2 regions of the Paenibacillus sp. HJGM_3 genome follow, and region 2 is predicted to be linked to the other one. Evidence: riboswitches for the same ligand, from Rfam matches in the RefSeq annotation. Region 2 holds a riboswitch; the other holds the start of a gene.

Region 1 (15,362 bases), on a different contig from region 2:
TGTGTGCGCCAGCCTTTGCGGCAGGTGGTCAGGCGTGGCCCAAAGTGTTTCCGCTTCGAGCAGGAATTAGTTGGCCTCGCCGACTAATTCCTTGCTTTGCGTGCACTTCTCATGTGAATTCAGTCGGTCTTGCCGACCAACTCGCGCCGAAGGCCGGGGTCACGTGCCTAATTAGTCGGTCCCATCGACCAACTCGCGCCGCAAGCCGGGGTCATGTGCCGAATTAGTCGGTCCCGCCGACCAACTCGCGCCGATGGCCGGGGTTACGCATCGAATTAGTCGGTCACGCCGACTAACTCGCGCCGCAAGCCGGGGTCACGTGCCGAATTAGTCGGTCCCGCCGACCAACTCGCGCCGATGGCCGGGGTCATGTGCCGAATTAGTCGGTCCCACCGACTAACTCGCGCCGATGGCCGGGGTCACGTGCCGAATTAGTCGGTCCCGCCGACTATTTCAGCCGGAGACCGGGTGGTCAGCTTCGAATAGAATGGTTTTTCCCGCTAATTCGGCCGGAGACCGGGAGTTCCGCGTCGAGTTAGGTGGTTTTTCCCGCTAATTCAGCTGGGCAGGCCCCTCCTCACGTCATCCACACGTACACGTGCCCGTCCGCCTCCTCCACCTCATAGCCGCGCAGCCTTACGCCTTCGTCGGCCAGGTGCCGGCCGCTCATCGACCTCTCCTTCGCGGCTATTGCCCGATTCCAGTAAGATTAACCGCCTGTACCGTTTATGCATCCTGCCAGCGAATGGCTCCCCATGGCATACATTGGCCTAATGTTGGAAACACAGTAGATAACGCCTGCGGTGAACAAGGAGGTTGGTCCATGCTACGGACGATGATCGTGACCCGCGACTTGGGCTTGCTGCACAACATTCCACTGGAGGAGATTCCCCGCCAGAACCCGCTCTGGTATTGGGTCGATTACAACGCTCCGACGGAGGAAGAGGCGCGCAGCCTGGAGACGCATTTCCACTTTCACCCTCTGGCCATCGAAGACTGCTACCATTTGCTCCAGCGGCCCAAGCTCGACCATTACGAGGACACGCACTTCTTCGTGCTGCACGCCCTGGATGAGGTGAAGTTATCCGCTCATGAGGTTGACGTGTTTATCGGAGAGGGGTTCCTCGTGACGTTCCACAAGGCCGAGCTTAGGGAGCTGGATGCGGCCTGGGAGAGGGTCACCTCCGAGCGCCATTGGGAGAAGGGTCCTCTGTACGCCATGTATTCGGTGGTGGACAAGCTTGTCGATCAATATTTCCCGGCCGTCATTCAGATCGAGGATCATTTGCTGGAGATCGAGACGGACGGTGGCCCGATACACAGCCCGACCTTGATGAACGAAGTGTTCGACATCCGTTCCCAATTGCTCAAAATCCGCAAGACGGTCATCCCCATGCGCGACCTCCTGTACCGGATTGTCAATTCTGACCGCATTACGGGGCTGAAAGAACAGCGTCTCTATTTTCACGATGTCTACGACCATCTGCTGAAGCTGGCCGAGATGATCGATGCGAACCGGGAGATGACGGCGGATATGCGGGACAACTATATCTCGCTCAGCTCCAATCGGATGAATACGATCATGAAGACGCTCACGGTTATCACGACGATCTTCATGCCCCTTACGTTCATAGCGGGCATCTATGGGATGAATTTCAACTACATGCCGGAGCTCACCTGGCGGTGGGGATACTTCGCAGTGCTTGCCCTTATGTTCGGCATCGGATTCGGCATGTTCACTTGGTTTCGCCAAAAAGGATGGTTCAAGTAGCCGCCACGACCAGCACATCCATATGACGCGCGGTCCGCAGCAAATCCTTCACAAGCGAGCCTTGCCACAGCTCCTTCCAGAACGAGGACTTCGGCTGACCGACGATCATCTGCGTCGCGCCGTATGCGGTCGCGGTGCGCACGAGCACATGCGAAATGTCCTTGGCCCGCCGCGCATGCTGCACCTCGAACCGGCCGCCCAGCCGCTCCGTCAGCTTCTGCAGCCTTGCCAGACACTCTGGGTCCTTAATGGACCGCTCACCTTGGCGCCCGTGCTCCACTTGCACGAAAGTCACCACCCATTCGGCCTTCAGCCGATACGCGATGCGGAAGCCCCGGCGGATCAGTCGCTCGGCGTGCTGCATGTTGTTCACGCACACATAGATGAATTCCTTCCGCCTCCACGGGCCCCGGAGCGAGCTGCGGCGCTCCCAGGCCTCGAGCCTCTCGTCCACATCGTCCGCGATTTCCCGCAACGCCAGCTCCCGCAGGGCGATCAGATTGCCGATACGGAAAAAATGGTTAAGCGCCTGATCCACCTTCTCCTTCGCATAGATGCGCCCTTCCTGCATGCGCTGCTGCAGCGTCTGCGGCGTCACGTCGATCAGCTGCACCTCGTCGGCCAGGCGAAGGATGTGGTCCGGCACCGTCTCCCGCACCCGCACACCCGTGATTTGCTCGACCGCGTCGTTCAAGCTCTCCAAGTGCTGCACGTTGACAGTCGTGATGACTGAGATGCCCGCTGCCAAAATGTCCAATACGTCCTCGTACCGCTTCTTGTGGCGGCTGCCCGGGACGTTCGTATGCGCCAGCTCGTCGACGAGCACGACCTCGGGATTGCGTCGGAGGATCGCCTCTGTATCCATCTCCTCCAAGCGCGTGCTCCGGTACTCGATCATCTGACGCGGCAACACTTCCAGCGCCCCTACCTGGGCGAGCGTCTCGGCCCGGCCGTGCGTCTCGAGCAGCCCGACGCACACTTGCACGCCTTTCTTCAGCAAGTCGTTGCCTTCCCGCAGCATCGTGTACGTCTTGCCCACGCCGGGCGCGGCCCCGATATACACCTTGAACCGTCCCCGCTTCATTCGCAGCACTTGGCGGTCCATCTCCTGCGAGGTGAGGCGGCGGAACAGCTCCGCCTCCTCGTCCTCCGGCTTAGACATCCGGGTCGGGAGGATGCGTTCGCCTTCATGCTCCGCCCGGTCCGCCACGACGAAGATATCGACCTGGCGCGTGCGCTTCAACATACCATGTACGATCGAGCCTTGCCACCATTCCTGCCAGCGCGTCTGCTTCGAATGGCCGATCACGATTCGCGTGACTTTGTGCTCCAGCGCGTAGTCGACCAGCATCCCGGGCAGCGCTCTCCGCGACGGGAGCGGCAGCTCTTCGAAGCTTGCCGCACCGACCCGCTCGACGAGCTTCGTGATCGATCGCTTGAACGCGGACGTCTCCTTGCTCGTCTTCCGCTTCGGATTCACGAAAGTGACGACGAGCAGGTCTCCATTCAGCCGTTTGGCGATCTGCTGGCCGCGCCGGATGTAGATCGAGCCGTTCCAGTGATATTGAGCCGACACCAGGATGCGTTCCGATACCCCCGAAGGGCCGGTGAGCCCCAGATCCTCGCGATGCTGGTCGAGCGATTCGTTCACGCCCTCGGCCACGAGGCGCAGCGTCAGCTCGCGCAGCACGGCGAGGTTGCCGCGCTTCAGCATCTCGCTCTTCTGATTGCGCAGCGTGCCCTCCGCCACCCGGCTCAGCATCGTCTCCGGGGTGACGTCGATCAGCACGACCTCGTCGGCCCGCTCGAGCGTGTCGGCCGGTACCGTCTCGGCCGCGTCGATGCCCGTCAGCTTTTTGGCGATCGCCCGCACATCCTCCAGCTCATAGACGTTGACGGTCGTAATGACGCTGATGCCGTGGTCGAGCAAAAAGCGGATATCGTCCAAGCGCGTAGGGAATCTCGCCCCCTCCCGGTTTCGGTGAGTGAGTCCGTCGACGAGCAGCACCTCGGGGCAGCGCGCCACGATCGCGTCGAGGTCGAGATCCTTCCGCTCCACGCCGTCGAGGCGGTGGCGGATGCTCGGCACCCGCTCCAGATCCCCGATCTGCTCCACCGTCTCCGGCCGCTGCATCGTGGATACGGCCGAGATGACGACATCGATCCCGGCCTGCTTGAGCGCTTGCCCATCCCGAAGCATATGGTACGTCTTGCCCGACCCGCTGAGCGCGCCGATGTACACCTTCAGCCGCCCCCGGTGCAGCCGGGCGATCGACTTCAGGAGCTCTTCCGGCGACTTGCGTTTGAAGTCGTCCATGCCATGCCACTCCCCCTAGAAGCGGGAAAAGTCCGGAGCCCTGAGAGCCCCCGACGATCCCTTCCTTACTTCTTCAACAAACTATCCAAGGCCAAGTTCAACTTCAGCACATTGACGCGCGGCTCGCCGAACAGACCGAGGTCCCGCCCCTCCGTATGATCGTCCACCAGCTGGTTCAACTGCGCCACCGACACCCCGGTCAGCTTGCTGATCCGGGGCACTTGCACCTTCGCCGACGACGGCGTAATATGCGGGTCGAGACCCGACCCCGAGTTCGTGATCAAGTCGATCGGCAGCTCGCTCAAGGGCACATTCGGATTCGCCTCCTGCCAGGCGGCGATCGACTCCTCCGTCCGCTTCAGCATATCCGGATTGGACGGGGCATAGTTGTTCGAGCCGGATGCTTCCGCTTTATAGTCTATACTCGACACCCGGCTCTGAAAATGCATCGGATCGTCGAACTTCTGTCCGATCAGCTCCGAACCGACCGTCTCTCCCGCTGCATTCTCGATGAAGCTGCCGTTCGCCCGTCCCGGGAACAGCACTTGCGCTAGGCCGGTAGACACGAGCGGATACACGATGCCACACAAGACGATGAAGACGAGGCTGATTCTTATGACGACGCCGAGCGACAATCTCCCGGTCTCTTGCTCTTGCTTTATCCTTTTATTCATTTGCGCTCTCTCCTTCTAGATCCACAAATGCACGATCAGGTCGATCACCTTGATCCCGACGAACGGGGCGATCAGGCCGCCGAAGCCGTACAAGGCCATATTCCGCTGCAGCAGCTTGGCCGCGCTCATCGGCTTGTACGCCACCCCGCGCATCGCGAGCGGGATGAGCAGCGGAATGATAATGGCGTTGAAGATTAATGCCGATAAGATAGCCGACAGCGGAGAGCCGAGCCTCATCACGTTCAGCGCCTCCATCTCCGGGATGGCGATCGTGAACATCGCCGGGATGATGGCGAAGTACTTCGCCACGTCATTCGCGATACTGAACGTAGTCAGCGCGCCGCGCGTCATGAGCAACTGCTTGCCGATGCCAACGACCTCGATAATCTTGGACGGATCCGAGTCCAGGTCGACCATGTTCGCCGCCTCCTTGGCCGCGGTCGTCCCGCTGTTCATCGCGAGCCCGACGTCCGCCTGCGCCAGCGCCGGCGCATCGTTCGTTCCATCGCCGGTCATGGCGACGAGCTTGCCTTCGGCCTGCTCGCGGCGGATGACGGCGATCTTGTCCTCCGGCTTGCTCTCCGCGATGAAGTCGTCGACGCCGGCTTCACGGGCGATCGTCGCCGCCGTCAGCGGGTTGTCGCCGGTACACATGATCGTCTTGATCCCCATCTCGCGCAGCTGGTCGAACCGCTCCTTCATCCCAGGCTTCACGGTGTCCTTCAGGTAGATGAGCCCATAGATCGTGCGATCTACCGCGACCGCGAGCGGGGTGCCTCCCTCCTGCGCGATCGCGTTGCCCTTCTGCTGCAGATCCGCGGGTACGGTCCCGCCCTGCTCCTCGACCCAGCGGCGCACCGCGTCAACGGCGCCCTTGCGTACCTTGCGGCCGTCCTTCAGGTCGATGCCGCTCATCCGCGTCTCCGCCTTGAACTCGATGAAGTCTCCGCCGACCGCGACCGCTTCGGAATACGTCATTCCTTCCTTCTTCATCAGCTCCAGGACGGAACGGCCTTCCGGCGTCTCATCCTTCACCGAGCTGATCGCTGCCCATTCCGCCACGGCGCTCACCGACTCCGAGCCGACCGGGATGAACTTGCTCGCCATCCGGTTCCCGAACGTGATCGTCCCGGTCTTATCGAGGATCATCGTGTTGATGTCGCCCGACGCCTCCACCGCCTTGCCCGACATGGCGAGTACGTTGAACTGGGTGACGCGGTCCATGCCCGCGATCCCGATCGCCGACAGCAGCCCGCCGATCGTAGTCGGGATGAGGCAGACGAGCAGTGCGATCAGCACGGGGATCGTCAGCTCGACATCCACGAACTTCGCGATCGGCGCCAGGGTGGCGACGACGATCAGGAAGATGAGCGTCAGCGAGGTGAGCAGCGTGTTCAGCGCGATCTCGTTCGGCGTTTTCTGCCGCTTCGCGCCTTCGACGAGCGAGATCATCCGGTCGATGAACGACTCCCCGGGATCGCTCGTAATCCGGATCGTTAGTTGGTCGCTGACGAGGCGGGTGCCCCCGGTGACGGAGCTGAAGTCGCCGCCCGCTTCCTTGATGACCGGGGCGGATTCCCCGGTAATGGCCGATTCGTCCACGGAGCCGAGCCCCTCGATGACTTCGCCGTCGCCCGGGATCATCTCGCCTTGCGAGACGACGACGATGTCCCCTTTACGCAAGTCGGTGGACGGCACCTGCTTGATGACGCCGTTCACCCGCTTGTTCGCGGTGATTTCTTTCTTCGTCTTCTTGAGCGAGCTGGCCTGTGCCTTCCCTCGCCCTTCGGCTAGAGCCTCGGCGAAATTGGCGAACAAGATCGTGAAAAGCAGAATGAGGAAGACAGTGCAATTGAACCCGATATCCTCCTCGGTTCCGAAATACCCAGGGAGCAGCGTCATTAGCAGCACGACGAACGTGCCGACTTCTACGACGAACATGACCGGATTTTTCATCATGGAGACCGGGTTCAGCTTGACAAAGCTGTCTACCGCAGCTTGCTTGACGATATCGCCGGTCAATAACCCTTTTCGTTTTGAACTCATGGTTGATCCCCACCTCTTCTATTAGCGAATCGTCAAATGTTCCGCGATCGGTCCCAGCACGAGTACCGGCAGGAAGGTCAGTGCCCCGATAATGAGGACCGTCCCGACCAGAATACCCACGAACAACCCGTTGTCCGTCCGGAACGTCCCGATCGTCTCCGGCACCCATTGCTTGCGTACGAGAGAGCCGGCCACCGCCAGCATCGCGATCATGGAGATGTAACGGCCTAGCAGCATGACGAGCCCGGTAGAGATATTCCAGAATGGCGTATTGTCGCCCAGGCCCTCGAAGCCCGACCCGTTGTTGGCCGCAGACGACGTATATTCATACAGCACCTGTGAGATGCCGTGGAACGATGGATTCGTGATGGCGACTTTCCCTAGCTCCGTCAGAAGCGCAATCGCCGTTGGCCCCAAAATGATAAGCGGATGCACCAGAATCGCGATCGCAATCAGCTTCATCTCCCGAGGCTCGATCTTGCGCCCGAGGAATTCCGGCGTACGTCCGACCATCAGGCCGGCTAGGAACACCGCCAGCATGGCGTACATCAGCATGTTGACGAGCCCGACCCCTTTGCCGCCGAACACGTTGTTCAGCATCATGAGAGACAGCGGCGTAATCTGGCCGAGCGGGGTCAGCGTATCGTGCATGTTGTTGACCGAGCCGGTCGTCGCCGCCGTCGTTACGGTGGTGAACAAGGACGACTGCGCGATACCGAAGCGGACTTCCTTGCCCTCCATACTGCCCTGGGAGGCGTCGATGCCGAGCCGGTTCATGACGGGGTTGCCGTTCGACTCGGACGCATAGTTCAGGGCGAGGAAGGCGACGAATAAGAGCATCATGCTGGAGAAAATAACCCAGCCTTGCTTGCGGCTCTTGGCGAACAAGCCATACGTGTAAGGCAGCGCCGCACCTATTACCCACATAGACAGAATTTCGATGACGTTCGTGAGCCCGTTCGGGTTCTCGAACGGGTGGGCCGAGTTGACGCCCATGAACCCGCCGCCGTTCGTTCCCAAGTGCTTGATCGATACCAGCGAAGCCACCGGTCCGATCGCGATCTGCTGCTCCTGCCCCTCCAGTCCGGTGACCGTCTGCGTCGGCTTGAGCGTCTGCGGGACGTGCAAGGCGACCAGCAGCAGCGTCACGACCAAGGCGATCGGGAAGAACACCCGCGTATGCGCCCTGACGAAATCCTCGAAGAAGTTGCCGATCTGATGCCCCTTGCTCGTAATCCCGCGGATGAACGCGATCGCGACGCACAGGCCGGTGGCGGCCGAGGTGAACATCATCATCATGATGACGATCATCTGGGAGAAGTAGCTTAGGCCTGTCTCCCCGCTGTAATGCTGCAGGTTCGTATTGGTTATGAAGCTGATGACCGTGTTGAAGCTCAGCGTCGCTTCCATATTACCGATATCGTTCGGATTGAGCGGCAGAAACTTCTGCAGCCTCAGGATGAGGTAACAGAAAGCGACTAGCGCGATATTGGTGACGATGAAGCTGAGGGCGTACGTTTTCCAAGTCATACCCTTGCGGTCCTTCACCCCGATCAGGGCGAATAAGGGCCGCTCGACGAAGCCGAACCAGCGGTCCGTCGCGTTCGCTTCATTGCGAAATACGTTGTATAAGTAAGTGCCCATTGGCTTGACGAGCAGCAAGAGCACTACTATGACGATAGTAATCTGCAAGACGCCCATAGTTGACAGTGTCCTCCCTTGACGGAATCCCGGCTAAAATTTTTCCGGATGGATCAGCGCATATACCAGGTACAAAAAAAGGAGCGCGGTGCAAACGAGCACTACAATCATGGCTGTTCGGCCCCTTCCTCGATCACCCGGCCGCACCAGTACAGGAACCCGGTGAAGACGAAATAAGTCGCCGCCAAGAGCAGCAGCATATACAGATCGGTCATCGCGATCGCCTCCGATTTTCATCACGTGCTTTCACAGTTTTCAATAGCGTTCCAAAAAAATGCAAAAAAAACCACAGAGGCATTAAGCCCTGTGGTCTGACGTCAGATCACACGCTTCATCATCCTCTCTCCAAAGGCATGCCGCAGGTGTGGATACCGGCTCTGCCATCCTACGCTTACGAGGTTAGCTGACGGATTCGGGCGGTGAGAGTCGCCCTACCCGGTACGTGCGATGTACCGGGATTCACCCCATGCCTCCTGCGTTTGACGGCTCTCACACCGTCGCCCGCGGGACGCGTTTGGTTCCCCCGCTTTCCCAGGCCTCAGGCCCAGGAAACTCAGCGATTCGTTCCGAACGGTCGGTTCGGATTAATCTGAGTCGTATCTTACGCTTGCCGGGTCGTTCTGTAAATGGAGGACGGCTTTCATTTTGGAGAGGGAACGGTAGGGGCGAGGGGCTAATCGAATAGGGGCTCCGATTTTCTCTATGATGCTCTGTATTTCGTGTATTTTCGCTTGATTGGCGAAACGCCTGCAAATGAGATAGCACGCATGTGGAGAATGGAAGAGATGCGCGGTTGTATCCGTTTTATTGAGAGGAACCGGGGGATATGGGCTGTTTTTCCCGAAATTGAGGATTGGGCCGGCATAGGCGGGTGAGAGGTTTCTTAGTTTTGCGGGGTGCGGGATGCGGGGTGCGGGCCCGGAGGGTGTAGACTCGATTAACGGAAAAATTTGCTGCTAACCTGATTTTCGAGGTGATTCCAACCCAAATAACGGAAAATTTTGCCGCTAATCCATTTTTTCGATTGCAAAACAACCCCATTCACATCGTTAGCAGCAAAAATGTTCATTATTTTTATGAGATCGATGAAAATCGAGCAATAGCGGAAAATTTTTCCGTTATCTATGAAAAGCCGATTTACTGAGCCGAGACCTAACTGTTCCATCACCTCATCCGATCATCCGCCAGCCCTCGTTACTTAATTACTTGTCATTCCCGGAACATATATCCCATGACCCCCGATCCGATGTCAGATTCCCAAGAACGTGTGATTTGTTCTCCCTCCGTCACCTTACTGTAATCCGTGCACCCAGCCTATGGGAACTTATACCGGACCAGTTTCCGCTTCCTGGCGCCAAAAAAACCGGCCTATGGCCGGTTTTTGCTTAGCTCTTTACTTGGAACTCTGCCAGCGGAACGGGTTCGTGCCGAAGAAAATGTCCGGGTTCGCCTGCACATTGTGCATCCAGAACGTGAAATGAAGATGGGGGCCGGTTGAAAATCCAGTCGTGCCTACGAGGCCGATGATGTCGCCTTTCTTGACCTTGTCGCCGGTCTTCACGTTCAACTGCAACATATGCGCATATTGGGAGAAGAGGCCCATGCCGTGGTCGATATAGATGGCGTTGCCGGTCAAGTACAGCGTCTCCGCCAGGACGACGATGCCGTCGTTGGTCGCCTTGATCGGCGTCCCTTGCTTGGCGGCCAAGTCTAACGCCAGGTGGGAGCTGTCGTATTTGTTGTTCACGTACCGGGTGTACCCGTAAGGGGTCGTGAGGATCCCTTCGATCGGCTTAATGAACTCCGAATCGAACAGGAATTCCGGGGCCGACTTGCTCCGAGCCGCGTCGATCTTCTTCTGATCGGCCAAAATGCGGGCCGTGTCCTGCTTCATCGCTTCCATCTCCTGCGTGACCTGCAGGTATTGCGTCTCGAATTTCTTCGACTTGATCGTCAGCACTTGATCCCCGATTGTATAGGTCCCCGGCTTGACAGACAGCGATACCGGCAAGTACGTGAAGTACCCCGCTCCATAGGGCTGGAGCTTGTAAGCAGCTCCTTGCCAAGCGACTTCGCCCGGTCCGTCGTGGCGCACCAGGACCGCGTCGCCGATGTAGGCGGTGGCCGGGAACAGCTTCCAGGAGGAGCTCATCGCTTGGCGAGCCGCCTGAGCGTTCTCATACAGCTGCGCTTCGAGCTGGACCGTCGAGCGCCGCTTCTTCTCCGCCTCGAGCGCTTGCCGCACGTCGGGCGTCGCTTCCTTCTGCCACGTCTTCCCTCCGTCCACGGTGACGAGCGGCGGCAGAGGCTCCGCCGAGTCGCTCTCCACGATGGCCCAGCCGATGGCCGAGGTGAGAAATTGCGCTTGCTTCACCTTGTACGTCTTCGAAGCAATCATCAGCGTAGTGAGCTGCGGCTGCGCGGGCGGCGCCCATAAGTCCGCCCAAGGATCTGGGGTCGCCGAGGGCGTACCAGCGGCCGTACCAGCGCCCGTGCCGGCTGGCGCACTTGTGCTTGCCGATGCACCGGCAGCGCTCGGGGCGGCCTTCCAGCTCAGCCCTCCGTCGGTCGTTATTTCCGTATAGGACCGCTTCACTCCGGCTACCTCGATCGCGTCCTCGTAACGGACCCAACCGTGGTCCAAGTCCGTCATGCGCAGCTCGACCGCAGCCTTCGGAATCGGCACCGCGAGTTCGGTCTCGCCGCTCGCCAGCTGTGGCGCTACCGCGGTTCTCACGTTGTAGGCGGCCATGCTTACCAAGGCTATGGAGATAAGCCCTGCTGTGAGCAGGACCCCTTTATAGATCCGGTTTCGTTTTCGGTTGCGAATGTTGGAAGCTGCTTGTTTGCCGTCGGCCATAGTTCCGTGCCTCTCTTTTTCATGGATGCTTCCATAGTACGATACTTGCTGCTGCCGGACAACACTTGTCTGCGACAAACGTGCGCAATTCCGGTTGCATCCTCGCCCTAGGGTCGCCATAATGAAAGCAATGAACTTTGTCTGCGCGAGGTGACCCCAATGCACGCTTTCAACGGAACGCTCAGCCGGCTGCGGCCTACCGTCAACTTTGCCAGTCACGATGAAGCACCTTCCCGGATGACATGGGGACCGCGCCTCATTCCCGACTGCCAGCTGTTCTATGTTGCGTCCGGGGAAGCGGAGCTTCAATTGGGGGCCGAAACATACCGATTGCGGAGCGGCGACTACGCCTTTTATGGTGCGCACAGTCCGCATCGGTTAGTCGCGGTTCAGGCTACGCGCTTCTTCAGCCTTCACTTTCACCTCGACCATGACTCCCCCGTCCCAGTGCATCCGGCCTACTCGATCCTCCACTGCTCCGAGCAAGAGCTCGTCCAGGAGCCGATGGCCTACACGCTCGAGATCGACGAACGGATCTCGCTCACTCTGCCGCACCACTTCGCCGTTCCCGGGCTGGAGCCGATTCATAAGCGGCTCGAGACGGAATATCAGCGCGAGCTGCCCGGTCACGCTTGGCTGCTGCGCGCGCTGCTGATGGAGCTGCTCACGGGGATCGTCCGGCATCTGCTCGGCGAGCAGCCGCTATCGCCGGATCGAGCTAAGATCGAGCCGGCCCTGCAGGCGATCGAGCTGCATCCGGAGGTCAACTGGACCGTGGCCCAATTGGCCGGGCTGTGCGGGTACCATTCGGTGTATTTCGCTTCGCTCTTCGGCCGGGTGACCGGTACGAATCCGAAGCAATATTTGATCGCGGAGCGCATCCGGAAGGCCAAGTATTACTTGCTGACGAACGAGAAGCTGGACGTCATCGCCGAACGGCTCGGCTACTCCAGCCTGCATTATTTCTCCCGCAATTTCAAGGAGCTGACCGGCCTCACGCCGACACAGTTCAAGCTGCAGAACCATTAAAGAGCAAACAAAAAGCGGTTGGCAGGTCATCTTACGCAGACTCCGCTCAACCGCTTTTCTACTTAGCTCCGTACTACATCACGCTCGTAGACGACCGGGAAATGCTCACCCTGCAGGATCTCGCCCGGCTCGACTTCGACATACGGCAGCATTGGGTGATGGGCCGAAGGCACGTACCGGGTATGCCCCGGCATGTAGTGCACCGCGATCGCCCGGCGCTTCCGCTCGGAGCGGTTGTGCGGGCTGCCGTGCCAGGTGAGGCTATGGTGGTAGCCCACCTGCCCCTTCTTGATCTCGAACGGCACCGCCTGGACCACCGCATCTGCCGGAAGCATCTCCGGATCGGCGTGATACGGCATGAACCGGTCGTCGGCGCGGAGATACTTTTGCTGGTTGCCCCACTTGTGACTGCCCGGCACCATCCACATGCAGCCGTTCTCGATGACGGCGTCGTCGAGCGCGATCCAGGCGCTGACGAGGTCGGCCGGCTGGATGACCGGCCAGAGCGGGTGATCCTGGTGCCAGGCGGTCGGCCCCCCGGTGACAGGCGGCTTGTATTGAATCTGGTCGTGCCAGATGCGGAGCGTGTCCGTCCCGCACAGCTGGGCGATTTCCTCGCACACGCGCTTGTTTTTCGCATGCTCGAGGTACGCCTCGCTCGCCATCCAGATGTTGACGATCTGGACGACCTTCTCGCTGATCTTCATATCCATGCCCATTCCGCTCTCTTGATATTCGAGCAAGTTACGGTTGAGGACCGGCGCTTTCCCCGACTTCCCTTCGATGACGCGGTCGAGCTCCTCGCGAAGCCTTTCCACTTCTGCATCGCTTAACACGACGTCCCCTTTAAGAAACCCATTCTTCTCGAACTCGTCCAATTGCGCTTGCGTTAACATAAGCTCCAGCCTCCCTAGTCGGATCCGCGAATCACGGTTTGTTGTTTGCTTCCTTGATGCAAGCATATCCGACCCGCATCCCTCCCGTATTTGCCATTCTGCAACAAGCATTTGCACTTTTGCAAGATTGTGCGGCAAGACCGGGCGTATGCGGAAACAAGAACGGCAAAAAGCCGACCGTGGTCCCCATACTCGACCTCGGACGGCTCTTTCCGCCACCCCAACTTATTTCGCGTTCTGATACCCTGGGTACATCCCGGTTGAAATCGCGATCCGATTCCAGTTGTTAATGACGTTAATCGCCATGATCAGCTCCATGTACTCCTTCTCGCTGAAGTGTTCGCGCACCCGGTTGTACAAGGCGTCGCTAACCCCGCCCTTCGAAATTTCCGTGACCGCTTCGGTCAATTCCAACGCCGCCCGCTCGCGATCGCTGAAGCATGGGCTCTCCCGCCAGACGCCGATGAGAACGACGCGTTGCTCGTTATCCCCCAGCTTGCGAAAGTCGGTTGAGTGCATATCAAGGCAAAATGAGCATCCGTTGATCTGCGAAGCCCGGATTTTCACGATCTCGTAGAGTTCTTTGTCCAGGCTGCTGCTGCTAACCCATTGCTCGAACGTGCTCATCAGCTTGTAGACCTCAGGATGGACATTATAATGATTGAATCGAAGGTTCATGGGGAACCTGCTCCTTCCATTGTGGGAATGCGGCTTCTTAAGAAGCGCGCTCATGATGTAGACAAATAGCCGGCCGGTTTTGTGACAAACACTTTGCAGCTAGGTTCGATCCACTGCCCACAATATTAATTGTGCGATTCAATGATCGGGAAGCCCGAGATGCTTCAGCTTGTCCGGATTCACAATCAGGAACAACTGCCGGATGCGCCCCTCGTCATCCCAGTCGGGGAGGAGCACCTTGACGATCGCGCCATCCCGCAACAGGGCGAGGCCCGGCTCGCCGCCAAGATGGATCAGCCTCCACTCTCCGGCCAAGCTGCCCTTCGCCGCGATCCCCTCGAAGAACGCCGCGATTCTCGCCGCGCTGACGATCGGATGGATCGCCGCCCGCACCTTGCCGCCGCCGTCCGACACCATCACCGCGTCGTCGCGGACGAACGCGAGCAGCTCGCCGAAGCGGCCCGACTCCGTCGCGCGGGTGAACATCCGCAGCCACGCTTCGGAGCGTTCGCGATCGAGCGTTCGCTTCGGCCGCTCGCCCTGGAGCTTCATATTGGCGCGGCTGACGAGCTTGCGGCTGTTCGCCTCCGTCTTGTCCATCGCCTGCGCCACTTCCCGGTAGCTCATCCCGAATACATCGCGCAGCAGGAACGCCGCACGCTCGTCCGGCGACAGCCGCTCCAGCAGCACGAGGAGCGCGTAGCTCATGTCGTCCGAGAGCACCGCCCGGCGCTCCGGATCGTCCTCCGGGCGGTCGGCGACCGGCTCCGGCAGCCACTGGCCCGGGTACACCTCTCGCCGGTGCCGTGAGGAGTTCATGACATTGAGCGCCCGATGCGTCACGCTGCGGATCAGATACGCACGCATCTCACGAATCCCGGACAAGTCGGTCTCCGCCAGCCGGACGAACAGATCCTGCACGATATCCTCGGCCTCCGCCATCGAGCCCGTCATCCGGTAAGCGACGGAGATCAGCAAGCCCCGATACTCCCGGTAAATCTCATCTATGGTTATCTGCATCGCCATTCTCCCTTCTCGGTCACCGGTCATGATCCCACGCTAAAGGGGGATAATATCGCGTACAGACTGCGGCGCTGCTCGTCCGTGAGCGGCGACAGCACCTGCGCCGCCACCCGGCTCATCGCGGCCCTCGCATCCGCCACGAGCGGCAGCGCCTTCTCCGTGACCTGCAACAGGGTCGCACGGCGGTCCTTCGGGTCGGGGAGTCGAACGAGCAGCCCCTCCTGCTCCAGCGCATCGACGAACTGGGTGACCGTCCGCGCCTGAATCCCGAGCTTGTCGGCCATATCGCCCATCCGCACCTGCCCGGCCTCCATTACCGCTGCCAGAAACCGCACTCGTGGCCCCGTTAGGTAAGCGGGGACCGAGC
Region 2 (15,362 bases):
AACGGCGACATACACGTTCGACCCGGATTCCCAGGTCGCCGGCCCGGCCTTGAAGCAAGTAGGGCGCTCCCTGAAGAGCGGCGTGCGCTATGTGGACGGAGGCTGGCAGAGCATCGTCGACCAGCTCCGCGAGAAAGCGGTGCAAGCGGGCGTGCAGCTCCTGGAGAGCACCGGAGTCAGCCGCATCGAGCAGGAACAAGGCGCCGTGCGCCGAATTGAATTAGCGGATGGCCGCGTGCTGCAGACCGCCTCTGTCATAAGTACGGCAACGCCTGCGGATACGTACCGCATGACGGAGGGAGCCGAACACACGCTGCTGCGGAGATGGAAGGAAGAGGCGCGTCCGGTGATGGCGGCTTGCCTCGACTTGTGCCTGAAGCGGCTGCCGGTCACGGGCCGCAATGTCGCCATCGGGCTCGATTGCCCGATCTTCTTCAGCAACCACTCGGCGGCCTCTAGACTGAGTGATGACGGGACCGTAGTGGTGCATTTGATCAAGTACAACGGCAGCGGCGAGAAGGATGCCCGCGCCGATCTGAGCCAGCTGGAAGCGGCCATGACCCTCCTGCATCCCGGTTGGGAGCGGGGAGTCGTGGCGCGGCAGTTCCTGCCGAATCTAACCGTCGTCCAGGACTATCCGCACATGGGCGGCAGCCAAGCCAATGTCGGCCCGAGCGTGCCGGGCATTGCCGGCTTGTATGTCGCCGGCGACTGGGCGAGCCACGGCGAGCTGCTCGTCGATGCCGCCGCGGCCAGCGCGAGAAGAGCCGCCCGGCAGGCGGTGCATGAGCTGCATATAGGCGAAAGTTCAGCAGGCGGTCGCATCGCGGTGATGTGACTGAACTTCAACGAACCAGGAGGGCACCCGCATGGAACAGAACCTACCGTTCGACCAAGTGTACACGACCTATAAGCCGTTGCTGTTTGCACTCGCTTATCGGATGCTCGGCAGTGTCATGGATGCCGAGGACGCCGTGCAGGAGGCGTTCCTCCACTACAACGAGCCGCAGCCGGAGCCGGTGCGCAATGTGAAGGCGTACTTGTGCCGCGTCGTCACGAACCGCGCGATCGACAGGCTTCGGTCGGCGAGCAAGCAACGTGAGGTGTATGTCGGTCCGTGGCTGCCCGAGCCGCTTGTGGGCGAGGAGACGGCGCTAACGAGCGAGCCGGCGGCGAGCTTCATGCTGAAGGAGTCGGTCTCGACCGCCTATTTGCTGCTCCTGCAGCAGCTCTCTTGGGTGGAGCGGGCGGTGTTCATTTTGCGCGAGGTGCTGCAATACGAGTATGAGGAAATAGCCGAGATCGTGGACAAGAGCCCTGCGAATTGCCGGCAAATTTTTCACCGGGCTAAACGGTCGATCAGCGGAACGAGTCGTGCGGGAGCAGATGCGGAGGTAGAGGTTGACGCCGTCGCGGAGACCGACATGGGGAAACGGACTACCAGGCCGAGCTCCGGCCCGCCCTCGGAGCCGGTCGGCTCCTCGATCGTAGAGAGATTCGTCCAGGCGCTGCATACCGGCAACCTGACGGCTCTGATGGAGCTGCTGACACAGGATGCCGTCCTGCAATCCGACGGAGGCGGCAAGGTCACTGCCGCGATTCGTCCGATCCTGGGCGCGGATCGGATCGCCCGCTTCCTGCTCGGAGTTATAGAGAAGGTGCCGACGGACTTCCGCATTCAATTGACCGAGGTGAACGGGTATATGGGCATCGTGGGATACGACGGTTCAGAACCGATTAACGTCATCTCGTTCCAGCTGGAGGCCGATTCCATTGCCGGCATCTACCTTGTCCTCAACCCCGACAAGCTGCAGCATATACCGGGAGGCCAGTTGTCATAGACATCTACACCTTCTCCTATCCCTTCCTGGGAACCGGAGAAGGTTTTTTTACGTCCGGAAAAGGTGCCAATTAGCCGAAAGCGAGCGCAAAAAAGCAGTCCCGCGATCAGCTCGTGAGCCGGAGGGACTGCTTGGTTAAGTCGCTAGCGTCGTTAGTGCACGAAAGGCGAGCTTACGCTTTCAAGACGTCGTGATCGACGTAGCGGGAGCCGTTCAACTCACTGATGATGTTGATGGCGACCTTCGCTCCGTCTCCAGCGGTAATAATCGTGTGCATGCTCACGCCGGCGATCGTACCGGCCGCCCAGATCCCTTCGACGCTCGTCTTGCCCGCAGCGTCGACCTGCACGATTGTCTTGATGCGAGGCTCCGTTCCCGGCACGGTCGTGACCCCGATTGCCTCCGCCAAGTCCGCGAACATGCCCGTCGCGATCACCACATGCTTCGCCTCGTAGGACGCGTCGTCGGTCTGCAGGGTGAACCCATCGGCCCCCTTCGTCACATTCGACACTTTCCCCGTCACCAGCTCCGCGCCGAATTGAGCGGCTTGCTGCTTGCCGGTTTCCACGAGATCCGGACCGGTCGTTTCCTTCACGCCGTAATGATTCACGATCCAGGCTCGTTTCGTGACACTCTGATCGCTGTCGATCACCAGTGTCTTCTTGCCTGCCTTCGCCGCGAAGATCGCCGCGCTGGCTCCTGCCGGTCCTGCTCCGATAATTGCAATGTCGTACATGTACGTTCCTCCTTCACGAGTCATGATATGATACGATTGACCAACTTCTACATTATACCACTAATTAGATTGATTATAAAAAGGCAAGCCCCGGATCCAATTCCGATAAGCGGGCGATTGCCGGGACCTTATGCTCCGTACGTGTCCCTGTCCGATTGAGCCAGATTCCGGACAAGCCGTATTGTCGGCAGGCGACAATGTCCGTCTCCACATCGTCCCCGATATATAGGCAAGCACCAGGGTCACGCCGCGCCTGGAGACAGGCCGCCTCGAATATGCGCGGGTCCGGCTTGGCCGCGCCCGCCTCGCTGGACACCACAATCGCATCAAAGTAAGCTAGCAGCCCTGCCCGCTCCAGCTTGCTCCGCTGCTGCGCGCCGTTCCCGTTGCTGATAATGCCCAGCCGGTGACCCATCGCTCGAAGCTGCTGCAGACAGGGGACCACATCGTCATAGGCTGCCAAGCTCGATTCGAACGCCTGGAGGTAAGTTCCGAAGTATGCGCCGGCCTCACGGTCCGTGAGCCGGATCGCAGCCAGCTCGAACAGCGATTTCACCCGCTCCGCCTGCTGCTGCTCGAACGACAGCTCCCCTCGCAGGAAACGGGGGAAATGACGGGCCCCCACCACCCTCCATTCCACATGGAACGCTTCTTCCGTCAAGGTGAAATGGTGGCCGTACGTTTGATAGAACGTGCGGATGCCGGCGGCTTCCGCCTGTTTGAAGTCGATCAGTGTGCCGTCAATGTCGAAGAAGATCATAGGCGCTCGATTCCTTTCAGCTCTTCATAAGCTTCGCGGAGCCAAGGGTGGACGACCTTCAGCGAGTCCCGCTGCCGCCACAAATACGCGATGTACGCGAACGCCCCATGTGTGAGTGAAATCTCGAGAGCGGCCCTCAGCTCCTCGATATAAGGCGGGGTGCCGGGTTGATCCCAGGCGATTTTGTCCGCTACGAACAGCACTTGATCCATGCGGGTAGAGCCGGCGCGTAGAGTAGTGTGACAGCCGACCGAATCCAGAATTTCTGCATCGTGGACATGAAAAATTTCTCGAGCCATCACCTTGGACAGCTTTTGATGGATGATCATGGGGAACTGCGCTTCTTCCGGCAGGATCTCAACTCCGAGCTCCCGGGCCGCCGCGAGGCGATCCCGATTCGGGAACACCGCGCTAATATCGTGCAGCCAACCGGCGATCTCGGCCTTGTCCGGGTCGGCTTCGAACCGGAGGGCGACTCGGCGGGCTTCGGCGCCTACATCTATGCAATGATTCGCGGTGACGGGGCACCCATTGACGGTCAGGAACGTATGGACAGTTTGCCTCAGGTCATCGGTGAACGGGACCGATTGAGAAAGCGTTTGTAATAATGGCTGCACGGCGGCTCCCCCTTTTAGGATTCAGTAGTTTTGCATCTCGATCTAGTTCATAGATTACCATAACCTGGACAGCGGCTCCTACACCAGATAGGAGATTGCGCCTCCCTGTCGAATACGTTCAAGCAATGCGATAGGAGGGGATATCAGTGGAACCTAGAAGAGCGACGGAAATTCCCCCATGCCCGGTATGCGGCTTTCCGATGAAATGGTGGTTTGCGAAGTGGAAATGCTTCAACTGCGGGCAGTGGAACGGCTGCTGCGGGGACAGCACAAGCGATCCGAGCGGCTTGTGGTGCGATGTGGAGCGGGAGGAAGAGGCGGTCAAGAAAAGTGGTCGGAACGGGCAAAAATCCTGATGAATTTCCTGGCGTCGCATGGTAAAATTAGTTCGCTGGAACTATGTGTGGCGGGGGGCTTGTTGTGTCCGGAGAACTACGTGTGGCTCATTGCCCGGGCTGCGGGAATGTGTACCAAAAGAACTTTCGCAACATGTGCGTGAATTGCGCAAGCGAGGAAGACAAAACGATTCAAGCGGTGGAAAGCCAGTTAAAGCGCAACCGCCACCTGACCAACGAGCAACTGGCTGAGATGAGCGCCGTTCCTGCGGGCAAAATCCGCGCTCTGATCCGGAAAGGGAAGCTGAAGCTGTTCGATTACCCAAATCTGGTGGATGAGTGCGACCTGTGTTCGGCCCCGATTCGCCAAGGGAAGCTTTGCTTGGATTGCACCGTCCGCATCCAAGGGGAGATCAAGCATGAGCTGAACCGGAAGAAGTCCAGCAAAGACCAAACCTTTTTTACGAGGGATTAGTTCGCTGTTAAAATTGTGAAAGCCGACCTGCCGTGGTCGGCTTTTTTGTGTGCTCCTTTAGGATGCCGAATGGTCCTTCAACAGATGGCCGGTCAAGATACAGGCGGCCGTCTCGTCTGGGTGGATCGTTCCCGACGCGACCAACTGGCGCAAGCCGGCGACGGTCGCGGCCGAGGCCGGCTCGCAGCCAATGCCGCTGCGGTCGATCACCGCCTTGGCCGCGAGGATGTCGGCATCGCTGACACACGCGGTCACGCCGTTCGTGCCGCGAATCGCGTAGTGCAGCGCCTTTTTCCAGCTGGGCGGATAGCCGATGTTCAACGCGGAGGCGACCGTGTGCGGGTGAAGCTCCGGCTCGAGCCCGAGCTCCGGCACAGGCACGGGTGCCGGTGCAGCGGGTGCGAACTCTTCGCGATCGGCCTGTGCACCGAGTGCGGCGACGAGCCTGTGGAACGGCGCGGCGCCTTCCGCCTGCACGACTGCCACCCGAGGCAGCCGGTCGATGAAGCCGAGGGCATACAGATCGCGCAAGCCTTTGCCCAAGGCGGTTGCGTTGCTGAGTGCGCCGCCGGGGACGACGATCCAATCCGGCAGCGTCCATCCCAGCGTGTGCGCGAGCTCGTACACGATGCTCTTCTGGCCCTCGATCCGCCAAGGGTTGATCGAGTTCACCACGCAGGCGCCCGTGGCGCAGGCGCCCGTGGCGCCGCCCCCCGCCTCCCCCCGCAGGAGGGAGGCGATCCCGGCGTCGTAGCCGGCGCCGGTCAGTGACACGACGCGCGCCCCGTAGGCTCGCGTCTGATACAGCTTGCCGGCGGCGACGTGCGCGTCCGGCAGCAGCACGACCGCCTCGGCGCCCGCCATTGCGGCGTACATCGCGAGCGACGCCGACGTGTTGCCCGTCGACGTGCAGACGAAGCGGCGATGGCCTTCGGCCATCCCGCGCGAGACGGCAGCCGTCATGCCGTTGTCCTTGAACGAGCCGCTCGGGTTCTCGCTCTGCGCCTTCAGCAGCAGCCGGCGCACGCCGGCATATTTCGCGACGCTCTCCGGGGCATACAGCCCGGTGTTGCCTTCGTACTTCGTCACGATCGACTCGAGCGGCAGTTCGGGGTCGATCAGCTCCTTGTACCTCCACACCCCGCTGGCGTAGGGGGTCATACGCTCAGCCAGACGTGCGTCGAACAGCCGCTTCAGCCGCTCGGCATCGAGGCCCCGGACATCGAGCTCGACGTCGTACAAACCCCCGCAAGAGCATTGCAGAGGATGGGATTGCCCTTGCTCCTGCACTTGCATTTGACTATGCCCATGACCCTGCCCTCGCCCTTGCCCTTGCGCCCGCGGCTGTCCGCAATCCCAGCAAATCCAGGTTATCGTCATCTTGCAGCCCTCCTGTGTATTGGTGGTGGTGTTTAGCTCCACAATACATCAGCACGATTCATAAAACTAATATATAATAATACTCTATATATAAATATAATTTATGAGAAACAGGAGGGACTCGGATGAATTTGCATGCGCTGAAGCTCTTCCACACCGTAGCCCGCGAAGGCAGTGTGACCCGAGCGGCCGAAGTGTGGCGCATCAGCCAGCCGGCGGTCACGATTCAACTGCGCAATCTGGAGCGGGAGCTGGACCTCCCGCTGTTCGAGCCGAAGGGCAGGGGGATTGCCCTGACGGAAGCGGGGGCGATGCTGGCTGAGCAAGCCCGGCGGCTGTTCGCGCTCGAGGAAGAGATCGAGACGAATGTTGCGCTCCACCGCGAAGGCAAACGGGGTAAGCTTCGGATTGCGGCCACGAGCCTGCCTGCCCACCGCCTGCTGCCACAATGGGCCGCCGGCTACAAGATGCGCTATCCGGACGTAGAGCTCGTCCTGAGCTCCTGCAACAGCCAGGAGGCGGGGGAGCGGCTGCTCGGCTATGAGGCCGACCTGGCATTCATCGGCAGCGGCGAAGCTTGGCCGGAGCAGATTGATCGGGAACTCCTATTGGAAGACGAGATGGTGTTCGTCGTGCCGAGCGGCCATTCTTTGGCGAATAAGGAAGCGGACCTGGAGACGATGATGCGGGAGTTTTTTCTCGTGCGGGAAGCGGGCAGCTCCGCTCGCGACAGGCTGGAGCGGCTGTGCCGGGAACGGGGGCTGAGGCTCAGGATCGGCCTGACGTTCAACGGGATATCCGAGATGATCCGGGCCGTCGCCGCCGGCTATGGAGCGATGTTCGTGTCGCGGCTCGAGGTTCAGTCCGCCCTGTCGGACGGCGAGGTGGCCACCGTCCGGGTGCGGGGGGTGTCGCTTACGAACCCGATCCACATGTGCCGGCGCAAGGGGGAGACGCTCACGCCGACGGCACGCCATTTCGCAGCTTGGGTTCGAGAGCAGCTCGCCCGTTAGCCCCGGACAGAATACAAGCCCGGCACGGCGGGTAGTTCCGCAGCGTGCAGGGCTTGTGGGGTCACTCCAAAACTTTTGCTCAGAGGGTGTTTCAATTGGTGTAGTCTGCGGTTAACTGATTGTAGAGGTCGTCCCACAGAATACGGCGAGCGGATACGTACGTCTTCACGTAGTACTTCTCGCTCAGGTTGTTCTTCACAATGCCCTTGTCCGTGGCAGAGTGGATGAACACGCCATCGCCCAAGTAAATGCCCACATGGGAGATGCCGGAGCCGTCGGTGTTGAAGAACACGAGGTCTCCTTGTCTCAGGTCCTCTTTCGGAATCCAATACCCTTCCTTGTTCTGGGCCTTGGATTGATGGGTGAGCTCGTAGCCGAACTTGGCGAACACGTACTTGGTGAAGCCGGAGCAGTCGAAGCCGGTCTCAGGCGACATGCCTGCATACTTGTACTTCGTGCCTACCAGCTCGTCCACGGTGTGTTCGAGGACCGTTTCTGCGGAAGCGCTCCCAAGTTGAAAGCAGAGCAGCATCGCAAGACTGACGAACAACAAAGAAACCTTTTTCAAACAACAAACTCCTTCCAGAGCCTACGAGGTTAGCTGAGGGTTCGGTTGAAGGTTCCCTATGATCACTTTGAAGCGAGATCAATTCACCCGGATTGGTTCCCCCGTTTCCCGATAACCGGGAATTCGGCAAATATCGATTGTTTTTTCGTTCCGGCAGTATATATTCGCCTTGGTCTGCCAAAATCCTCCTCTCTCAGCAAAAAAAATCGCCGAAATGCAAAAAAAGCCCGAGATCCTTAGCGGATTTCGGGCTTTTAAGGGTAAAAACCGAACTATGTGCCGTGATTTTCTGTAAAATGGTGGTATTGCGTCGAAACGGCCCACAGCTTGAACAGCATTTTCAGCACATGGAACGCTTGATGCAGGATCAGGGCGGAGATGCCGGCCCACCATAGCGTTGCGGTTAAAGTCAAAGCGGTCAAGAGCCCCGAGAACAGGAGAAGCAGGGAAGCGAGCACGAGTGCTACGGGGAACCGCCGAATGAGGACGCCGATTGTGTCGAGCGTTGGCGCTTGCGTCGTACGGCCGATCATGATGTACAGGAAGATCAAATGGATCATGTAGCCGTAGGCGAACATGCCGACGATCCAGGGCGCGAGCTGCGAGAGCAGCTGCTCGTACGAGGTGAAGGCGTGAATCGCCCGCTTGGCGATAGGAATAAGCCAGTATAGCGGAATGACCGTAAAAGCCATCTGCAGCACGTAGTACAGGCTGAAGGGACCGCTCAGTTCCTTCACCCCTCGGAAGAAGCGGTAGCCCGCGTTCAGGTGGGTGTTGTGAATGGAGTAGAAGATCCCGGCGTTGATCATCGGGGTAAGCGCCATTCGAATCAGAATTAGTGCGCATAAAGTCCATAGGTAAGGATGGCTTATATTCGTCTTCACGAGTTGGAATTCCCCTTCGGCGAGGAACAGGTGCGTTGCAGTACTCGGCAAGTGGCCGCCGGGATAGCGGTGCATGAGCGGGACGACGATCGACTTGACGAACAAGAGCAGCATCAGCCCCCAAACGAATTGATACAGCCATAGCACGATCAGCAGAAAATATTGCGAAACGGTCGTTCGGAACCCGTCCTTCAAATAATGCAGCATCGCTTTTTGCTCCTTCCCCGCCAGGGCTTACCAGGCGACCCCGTCTACTAACGTCTCGATCAGCTTTACCAGCCCGATGTTCCATCGGACCTTCCATTGCTCATCCACCTGGGTTTGATAAAAGTTGTTCATGCGTTTGTTCTCCAAAATCAGCGTGTGCTGCGGATCGATGGCGACCCACTCCAGCGGGGCGTTGCTCGTAAGCGTGAACAGCACTTGCGCGTCGTGGCCTTCCCATGTGCGATCGACGGTAGAGCCGTCCGTAAAATGGAACTGGACCGGAACGTTCTTGTAGGAAGCCCCGAGCTTCCGTATGACTACGCTGTTCTCGTATACGCTCTGGCCGTCCACTTTCGTTCGTTTCGACAGCACCTTATCGACGGTATAATCCGCCATCATGCCGCCGTAGACGAATTGATCGAAGAACCCGCTCCAACTAGACTTGGTGACGTCCTCCAGCGTTTTCTGGAAATCCGCAGTAGACGGGTGGCGGAAGCTCCACCTTTCGAAATATGTGCGCATGACGCGCTGCATCGTTTTCGGGCCGATTTGATCCTCAATGCCCTTAAGCACGAGCTTGGCCCGGGTGTATACGTTGTCGGCGTAATTGCCGTGCGTCGGATAGGCCCAAGCATTTTGCTTCAGAGGAGCCGGAGAGGTCATGTAGCTCGATTCCAGCGGGAGGTTCGGTTTTTCGCCGAATTCGTTCTCCATCACGAGGTCCTCGGCATAGGACGTGAATCCTTCGTCGAGCCACGCCTCCTCGAATTCATTGCTCGCAACCATGCCGTACCAATACTGGTGGCCGATTTCGTGGACGATGACGCGCTCCAATCCGTATCCGCTTCGATCGACGGAGGCATCCCAGCTCGTGATCAAGGTGGGGTATTCCATGCCGCCTGCACCGTTCGCTCCCTCCGGCGGGACGACGATCGAGAGGGTCGAGTACGGGTACGAGCCGTACCATTCGCTGTACTTGGTCAGCGCCCGCTTCGCGGCGTAGATGTAGCGGTCCTTGAGGTCCTTGTGCGACGGATCGAGATAGAGCTTGATCTTCATGCCCGGAATATTCGGCGTGGAGAAGGGCTCTTCGTAGTAGACGAACTTGGGCGAAGCGGCCCAGGCGAAGTCATGCACATCGTCCGCGTAGAAGGAGTACGTCTTCTTCGTGCCGTCGTCGGTCGCCGGCCGGGTGGGGAATCCGGTGGCTGCCACGGTGTACTTCGAGGGTACCTGGATGCGCACGTTGTAAATGCCGAAATCGGAGTAAAACTCGGAGTTGCCGTGATACTGATGCAGGTTCCAGCCTTCCTCGGCGCGGCCGCGTGTGCCCTTCGGCTCATAGACGGCGAGCTTCGGGAACCATTGGCCGGCCATGACGAAATCGTCCTTGTACCCCATCCGGGCGTACACAGAAGGCAGCTGGACGGTGAAGTTCAGCTTGAGTGTGGTTCTCTCCCCCGGGTTGACCGGTTTGGGCAACCGTACCATGACGAGCGTCTGATCCTGTTTGTTGCCGTCATCGGGCTGTACGAACTGCAAGGTCGAGGACAAGTCGAGCCCGTCCTCCATACGAATGGACGTAATGTCTATGCGGCCGAAGCTGTCCTTGGTCATCTCGTCGCCCCGGAGCTTGCCGCCGGATTCTTTGTTGAAGGTTGTCCGTTTGGATTGAAAGGCGTTGGGGTACATGTGGAAGTAGAGCTCGCTTACGGGTTTGCTGCCGGGGTTTTCCCATGTGACGGCTTGGGCGCCTTGCAGCGTTTTGCGCTCCGGCTCGAGCTGCACGGTCATGTGGTATTCGACGAGCCGCCGGCTGAGGGCGACCGGCTCGATCCGTACCGGGGCGGGCGGTTGCAGTTGGTTGCCGGCGACCGGCTCTTGGGCGATGGTGGAGCGGGTGTCGGAGTAGGTGCCGCTCACATAAGCCGCGGAGATGGAGCCGATCGCCAGAGCCGTGACGAGCATCCACAGCGCCGGATGTTTGGATAGACGAGACATCATGGACATAGACATTTTCACCCCGTTGACAAGCTTGACAAGCTTACTACCCCATCTATATGTTTGCTTTTGGACAAATATTAGCTAAAATGAGTAAAAAGAAATGTCAATTCCACAATTGATAGATAGGAAGGTGTCCGGGATGGACGTTCGGGATTCGAATACCACTCCAGGCGGGGAACAGCCGCCAGCGCCGGAGAAGAAGAAGCTCGCGCTTAATGTGGTGAGCAATAAGGAGCATCGCGGATTCGGGGCGGGCTCGATCGACTTGAATAATTTGTCGAGCGTCATTATTGACGGAGACGAGGCGTATATCGACTTGGGCGCGATCCATGCGAAGAGCAAGGTGGAGCGGGGCATTAAGTTCGGCATGAACAAGGACGAGGTGCCGAACGGGCGGAAGTGCTGGATCGTCTGGGTGTACGTGGGACGCGACGAGGAAGGGCCTAGCTATGCGGGGCTGACCGCCTGCGAGATGTTGGTCGACACGGAAGCGCGCCGTGGGTGGAAGATCTTGGCCGATCATGTGAACAAGATGGACTATGCCATGAAGCGCCGCGTGATCGCGGACGGGTTGAACGAGACGGAGAAGGCGGCGCTGCGGGGCGTGCTCATCGAGCACAACGCGGAATGGTGGGAGCGCTCGAGCGAGGCGCTGAAGTCGGCGCTGCAATAGAATTGTGGCGATTATGTGTCATGCGTTGAAGGAAAACGGCAACTCGTATAAACTAAGTGAAGTATATTTTCGCACAATATACTAGGACAGCAAAGAGGAAGACGCGGCTCGCGTCTTCCTCTTTGCGTATTTGTATGGGGTGGCGTGCTTGTGGGGATCTCTAATCGTTCCACCAGCGCTTGAAGTCGTTCCACCACGACTTCGTTTTGCTTGGCTGCGTACCGCCGTCCGGTTGGGCCGGCTGACCGGAGCAAGACTCGGTCGGTTCCGTCCCCTTCACGAACGATTCCAGCCGCGTCTGGTTCGAGCAGTTGCCGGCCAGCTTGCCGGTCGGCGTGTCGATATAGGCGGTGACCACATTGTCCGGCATCGGGAACAGCTTCGGCGGGATCGACGCCAGCACCTCCTCGGTGAATTCCGCGAAGATCGGCGCCGCCTGGTAGGAATCGATCGGGTTGATCGTCTTGTCCCGATCGTAGCCGACCCAGACCGCCGTGGCGAGCTCCGGCGTATAGCCGACCATCCACGCGTCCGTATTCGTTGTGCCGGTCTTGCCGGCGACCGGACGCTTCAGGGTCGAGGCGACGCGGCTCGCCGTGCCGCCCTCCTCGAACACGCTCTTCATCAGGTCGGTCAGCACGTAGGTCGCGGCGGGATCCGCCACCTGCTCCTTCTTCGGCTTCGCTTCATAGATGACCTTGCCGGACGGCGTCTCGATCCGGAGAATCGCCGTCGGCTCGACCCGGAGCCCTTGATTGGCCAGCACGCCGAAGGCGGAAGCCATCTCGAGCGGGCTGACCGGATACGTGCCGAGCGCGAGCGACGGCAGCGGCGAGAGCGGGCTCGTCACGCCCAAGCGGCGGGCCGTCTCGATCACCTTGTCCGCCCCGACCTCCATGATCGAGTGCACGGCGAAGATGTTGTCCGATTTCGCGATCGCCTCTCGCAGATCGATCTCCGCGTTCGGGTACTTGTTCCCGAAGTTGCTCGGGGTGTACGTCTTCCTTCCTTCGTCGTACGTGAACACCGTCGGCTCGCTTTTGTACCGCTTGACAGGTGTGAAGCCGGCCTGCTGGAGCGCGGTCAAGTAGACGAACGGCTTGAACGCCGATCCCGGCTGGCGTGTGCCCGAGACCGCCCGGTTGAACTGGTTGGCGCCGTACGACTTGCCGCCGACCATCGCTTTGATGTAGCCGGTGCGCGGATCGATGGCGACAAGGGCGCTCTGCAGCTCCTCGTTGCCTTCCATATGCTTCGTAACCGCATCCTCGGCGGCCTGCTGGGCTTTCAGATCGATCGTCGTGTAGAACCGAAGGCCGCCTTCGTCGAATTCCTGCTCGCTGATGCCGAGCTTCTCCGTTGCGAGATAACGAATGTAGTCTTGGAAATACGGAGCCGCGTTCTGCGGCGTTTTGTTCTCCCGAGGCTGGTAGACGAGCTTCTCGCTCTTGGCCTCTTCGGCCTGAGCCTCGCTCAGATGGCCGTTTTTGACCATCGTGTCCAGGATCAGCTCTTGCCGCTGCTTGGCGTTGTCCGGATCGAGATAGGGCGAGTAATAGGACGGTCCTTTCGGAATGCCGGCGAGCAGGGCGCTTTCGGCGAGGCTCAAGTCGCTGGCGTCCTTATGAAAATACATTTGCGCCGCCGCCTGCACCCCATAGGCCGAATGGCCGTAATAGATTTGGTTCAAATACCGCTCGAGAATCTGATCCTTGCTGAGCTTCATTTCCAGCTGTGTCGCGTACATCGCTTCTTTCAGCTTCCGGCTCCACGTGCGGTCGTGGGTCAAATACAGGTTGCGCGCCAGCTGCTGGGTCAGGGTGCTTGCGCCCTGCACCTTGTCCATGTGCTCGATGTTGACGAGCGTGGCCCGGGCGATGCCGCGCAGGTCGAGCCCAAAATGCTCGTAAAAGCGCTCGTCCTCAATCGACAAAGTGGCTTTAATGACATTAGGGGCGATGCGGGACAGAGGCACATACTCCCGGTTTTGCCCCGGGGCGGACGTGACAAGCGCTTCTCCGCGGATATCGTACAGCTGCAGATTTTGCAGGGCGGTGCTGACCGGCAGCGCCTGCGACCGCAAGTAGAGCAGCAGACCGCCGAGGCCGATCAAGCCGACGATCCCGCAAGACAGGGCAAGGCCGAACATGCGGCGAAGCAAGCGACGTGGCTTTTTACGGGTGCTCGCACGGGCAGCGGCTCTCGAGGAGGCCATCTTCTCTTGCCTCGTGCGGCGCGGGGTATTCGATTCCGCTTCGGAATCGGGTTCATGAGGAGGACGACGGTCGCTCGGCATGTCGGACACTTCCTTCCTGGCCATCCATTGACAATAAAAGGTTTTATTATTCAGGGTAGCCGAAGGTAAGCGGGGTTAATCATCGGGAGCGCAGTTTCTTCTATGAATTTTTTGTGGAGGCCCGGCGATTCGTTGCATTTTCATCGGGTTGTAATATAATACAATCTGTGCCTTGTGGTACAATAAGGGAGGCTTTGGCAAGCGGCAGCTTCCGGCCCTGGATACGCCCCGGCGAATATGGTGAGGAAAGAAGGTAGGATCATGGAATTATGGTACACGGAGAAACAAACGGAACATTACGGCATAACGGCTCAAATTACGGAAACGCTTGTGCGGGAGCAGACGCAATTTCAAGATTTGGCCATCATTGATACGATTGAATTCGGACGTATGCTCGTGCTGGACGGCATGGTCATGACGACCGAGAAGGATGAATGGGTGTATCACGAGATGGTGGCGCATCCGGCGCTCTTCACGCATCCGAATCCGAAGCATGTCCTCATCGTAGGCGGCGGAGACGGCGGCGTCGTGCGCGAGGTAATGAAGCACAAGGCGGTGGAGAAGGCGGTCCTCGTCGACATCGACGGCAAGGTGATCGAGTATTCGAAGAAATTCCTGCCCTCGATCGCGGCCGAGCTGGACAATCCGCGCGTGGAAGTGATCGTGAACGACGGCTTCATGCACATCCACGACCATAAGAATACGTACGACGTCATCATGGTCGATTCGACCGAACCGGTCGGTCCGGCCGTAGAGCTGTTCACCCGCGGCTTCTACCAAGGGATCTTCGAATCGCTCAAGGAAGACGGCATCTTCGTGGCCCAGACGGACAATCCTTGGTTCAAAGCGGATCTGATCCGGACGGTGAACCGCGACGTGCGCGAGATTTTCCCGATCGTCCGCGTCTACTGCGCGAACATTCCTACATACCCGAGCGGGCTGTGGACGTTCACGATGGGTAGCAAGAAGGCGGATCCGCTCGAGGTGGACGAGAAGCAAATTCCCGAGCTGGACACGAAATACTACTCTCCGCGTCTGCACAAAGCAGCGTTCGCGCTGCCGAAGTTCGTGGAGGATCTGATCAAGTAAATCTCAATATATGCGTAGAGCCAGGGGAGCTTCGGTTTCCTTGGCTTTTTTTTGCGGCGCTCCCTCTCCTTCTACCCCTGGACACGGGGAGTGAAAATTGTAAAAGAGCACTCCGGCGAGTTTTGGCTTGAACCAAAGACCGAAGCATGCCCTGCTGGACCTGCCCTCCGTGCAATTCGATTTCGCATACTTACAGGTCTGGTATACAGCAGCTCTGCTTGAAAGGTACTCTTTAATAAGATTAAATCGATTTACACATTAGCAACAGGGTTTCCGATTCCCTGCATTCGGCAAAAGAGGCTGTGGATGGCTCATCTAGCCGAGACAAACGCGCTCTAGTTTGATTTCACCAACTTACAGCAGGCTAGAGTTCATTTGGACGAGCTCTAGTTCGATTTTGCCGAATTGGAGCGTACCTTGAGAATACGGAACCTGGAATACTGCCATTTTGATAGGCAAAATCGAACTGCATAGCGTGATCTTC

The links. A riboswitch is a leader RNA that binds a small molecule or an ion and turns the genes downstream of it on or off. The one in region 2 is predicted to bind cyclic di-AMP.
Region 1: it holds a riboswitch for cyclic di-AMP, as region 2 does, so the genes downstream of both, kdpF (K(+)-transporting ATPase subunit F) here and ACI5FR_RS18800 (C40 family peptidase) in region 2, are expected to answer to the same signal.

The regions. Positions count from the first base shown of each region.
Region 1 is NZ_JBJGED010000003.1:21,680-37,041, reverse strand. Features, by position in the region: gene corA (magnesium/cobalt transporter CorA) at 824-1,771, shown strand; gene ACI5FR_RS04325 (universal stress protein) at 1,764-4,088, opposite strand; gene kdpC (potassium-transporting ATPase subunit KdpC) at 4,154-4,762, opposite strand; gene kdpB (potassium-transporting ATPase subunit KdpB) at 4,778-6,808, opposite strand; gene kdpA (potassium-transporting ATPase subunit KdpA) at 6,830-8,509, opposite strand; gene kdpF (K(+)-transporting ATPase subunit F) at 8,543-8,620, opposite strand; cyclic di-AMP (ydaO/yuaA leader) riboswitch at 8,883-9,078, opposite strand; gene ACI5FR_RS04300 (M23 family metallopeptidase) at 9,903-11,369, opposite strand; gene ACI5FR_RS04295 (helix-turn-helix transcriptional regulator) at 11,529-12,398, shown strand; gene ACI5FR_RS04290 (phytanoyl-CoA dioxygenase family protein) at 12,461-13,294, opposite strand; gene ACI5FR_RS04285 (carboxymuconolactone decarboxylase family protein) at 13,520-13,972, opposite strand; gene sigJ (RNA polymerase sigma factor SigJ) at 14,111-14,992, opposite strand; gene ACI5FR_RS04275 (MarR family winged helix-turn-helix transcriptional regulator) at 15,019-15,362, opposite strand, start outside.
Region 2 is NZ_JBJGED010000017.1:29,850-45,211, reverse strand. Features, by position in the region: gene ACI5FR_RS18845 (phytoene desaturase family protein) at 1-838, shown strand, start outside; gene ACI5FR_RS18840 (sigma-70 family RNA polymerase sigma factor) at 870-1,841, shown strand; gene ACI5FR_RS18835 (FAD-dependent oxidoreductase) at 2,014-2,577, opposite strand; gene ACI5FR_RS18830 (HAD family hydrolase) at 2,651-3,337, opposite strand; gene ACI5FR_RS18825 (HD domain-containing protein) at 3,334-3,954, opposite strand; gene ACI5FR_RS18820 (hypothetical protein) at 4,101-4,310, shown strand; gene ACI5FR_RS18815 (hypothetical protein) at 4,375-4,764, shown strand; gene ACI5FR_RS18810 (threonine synthase) at 4,822-6,060, opposite strand; gene ACI5FR_RS18805 (LysR family transcriptional regulator) at 6,270-7,157, shown strand; gene ACI5FR_RS18800 (C40 family peptidase) at 7,249-7,725, opposite strand; cyclic di-AMP (ydaO/yuaA leader) riboswitch at 7,729-7,864, opposite strand; gene ACI5FR_RS18795 (hypothetical protein) at 7,998-8,816, opposite strand; gene ACI5FR_RS18790 (M1 family metallopeptidase) at 8,844-10,820, opposite strand; gene ACI5FR_RS18785 (YwhD family protein) at 10,960-11,493, shown strand; gene ACI5FR_RS18780 (transglycosylase domain-containing protein) at 11,654-13,789, opposite strand; gene speE (polyamine aminopropyltransferase) at 14,051-14,878, shown strand.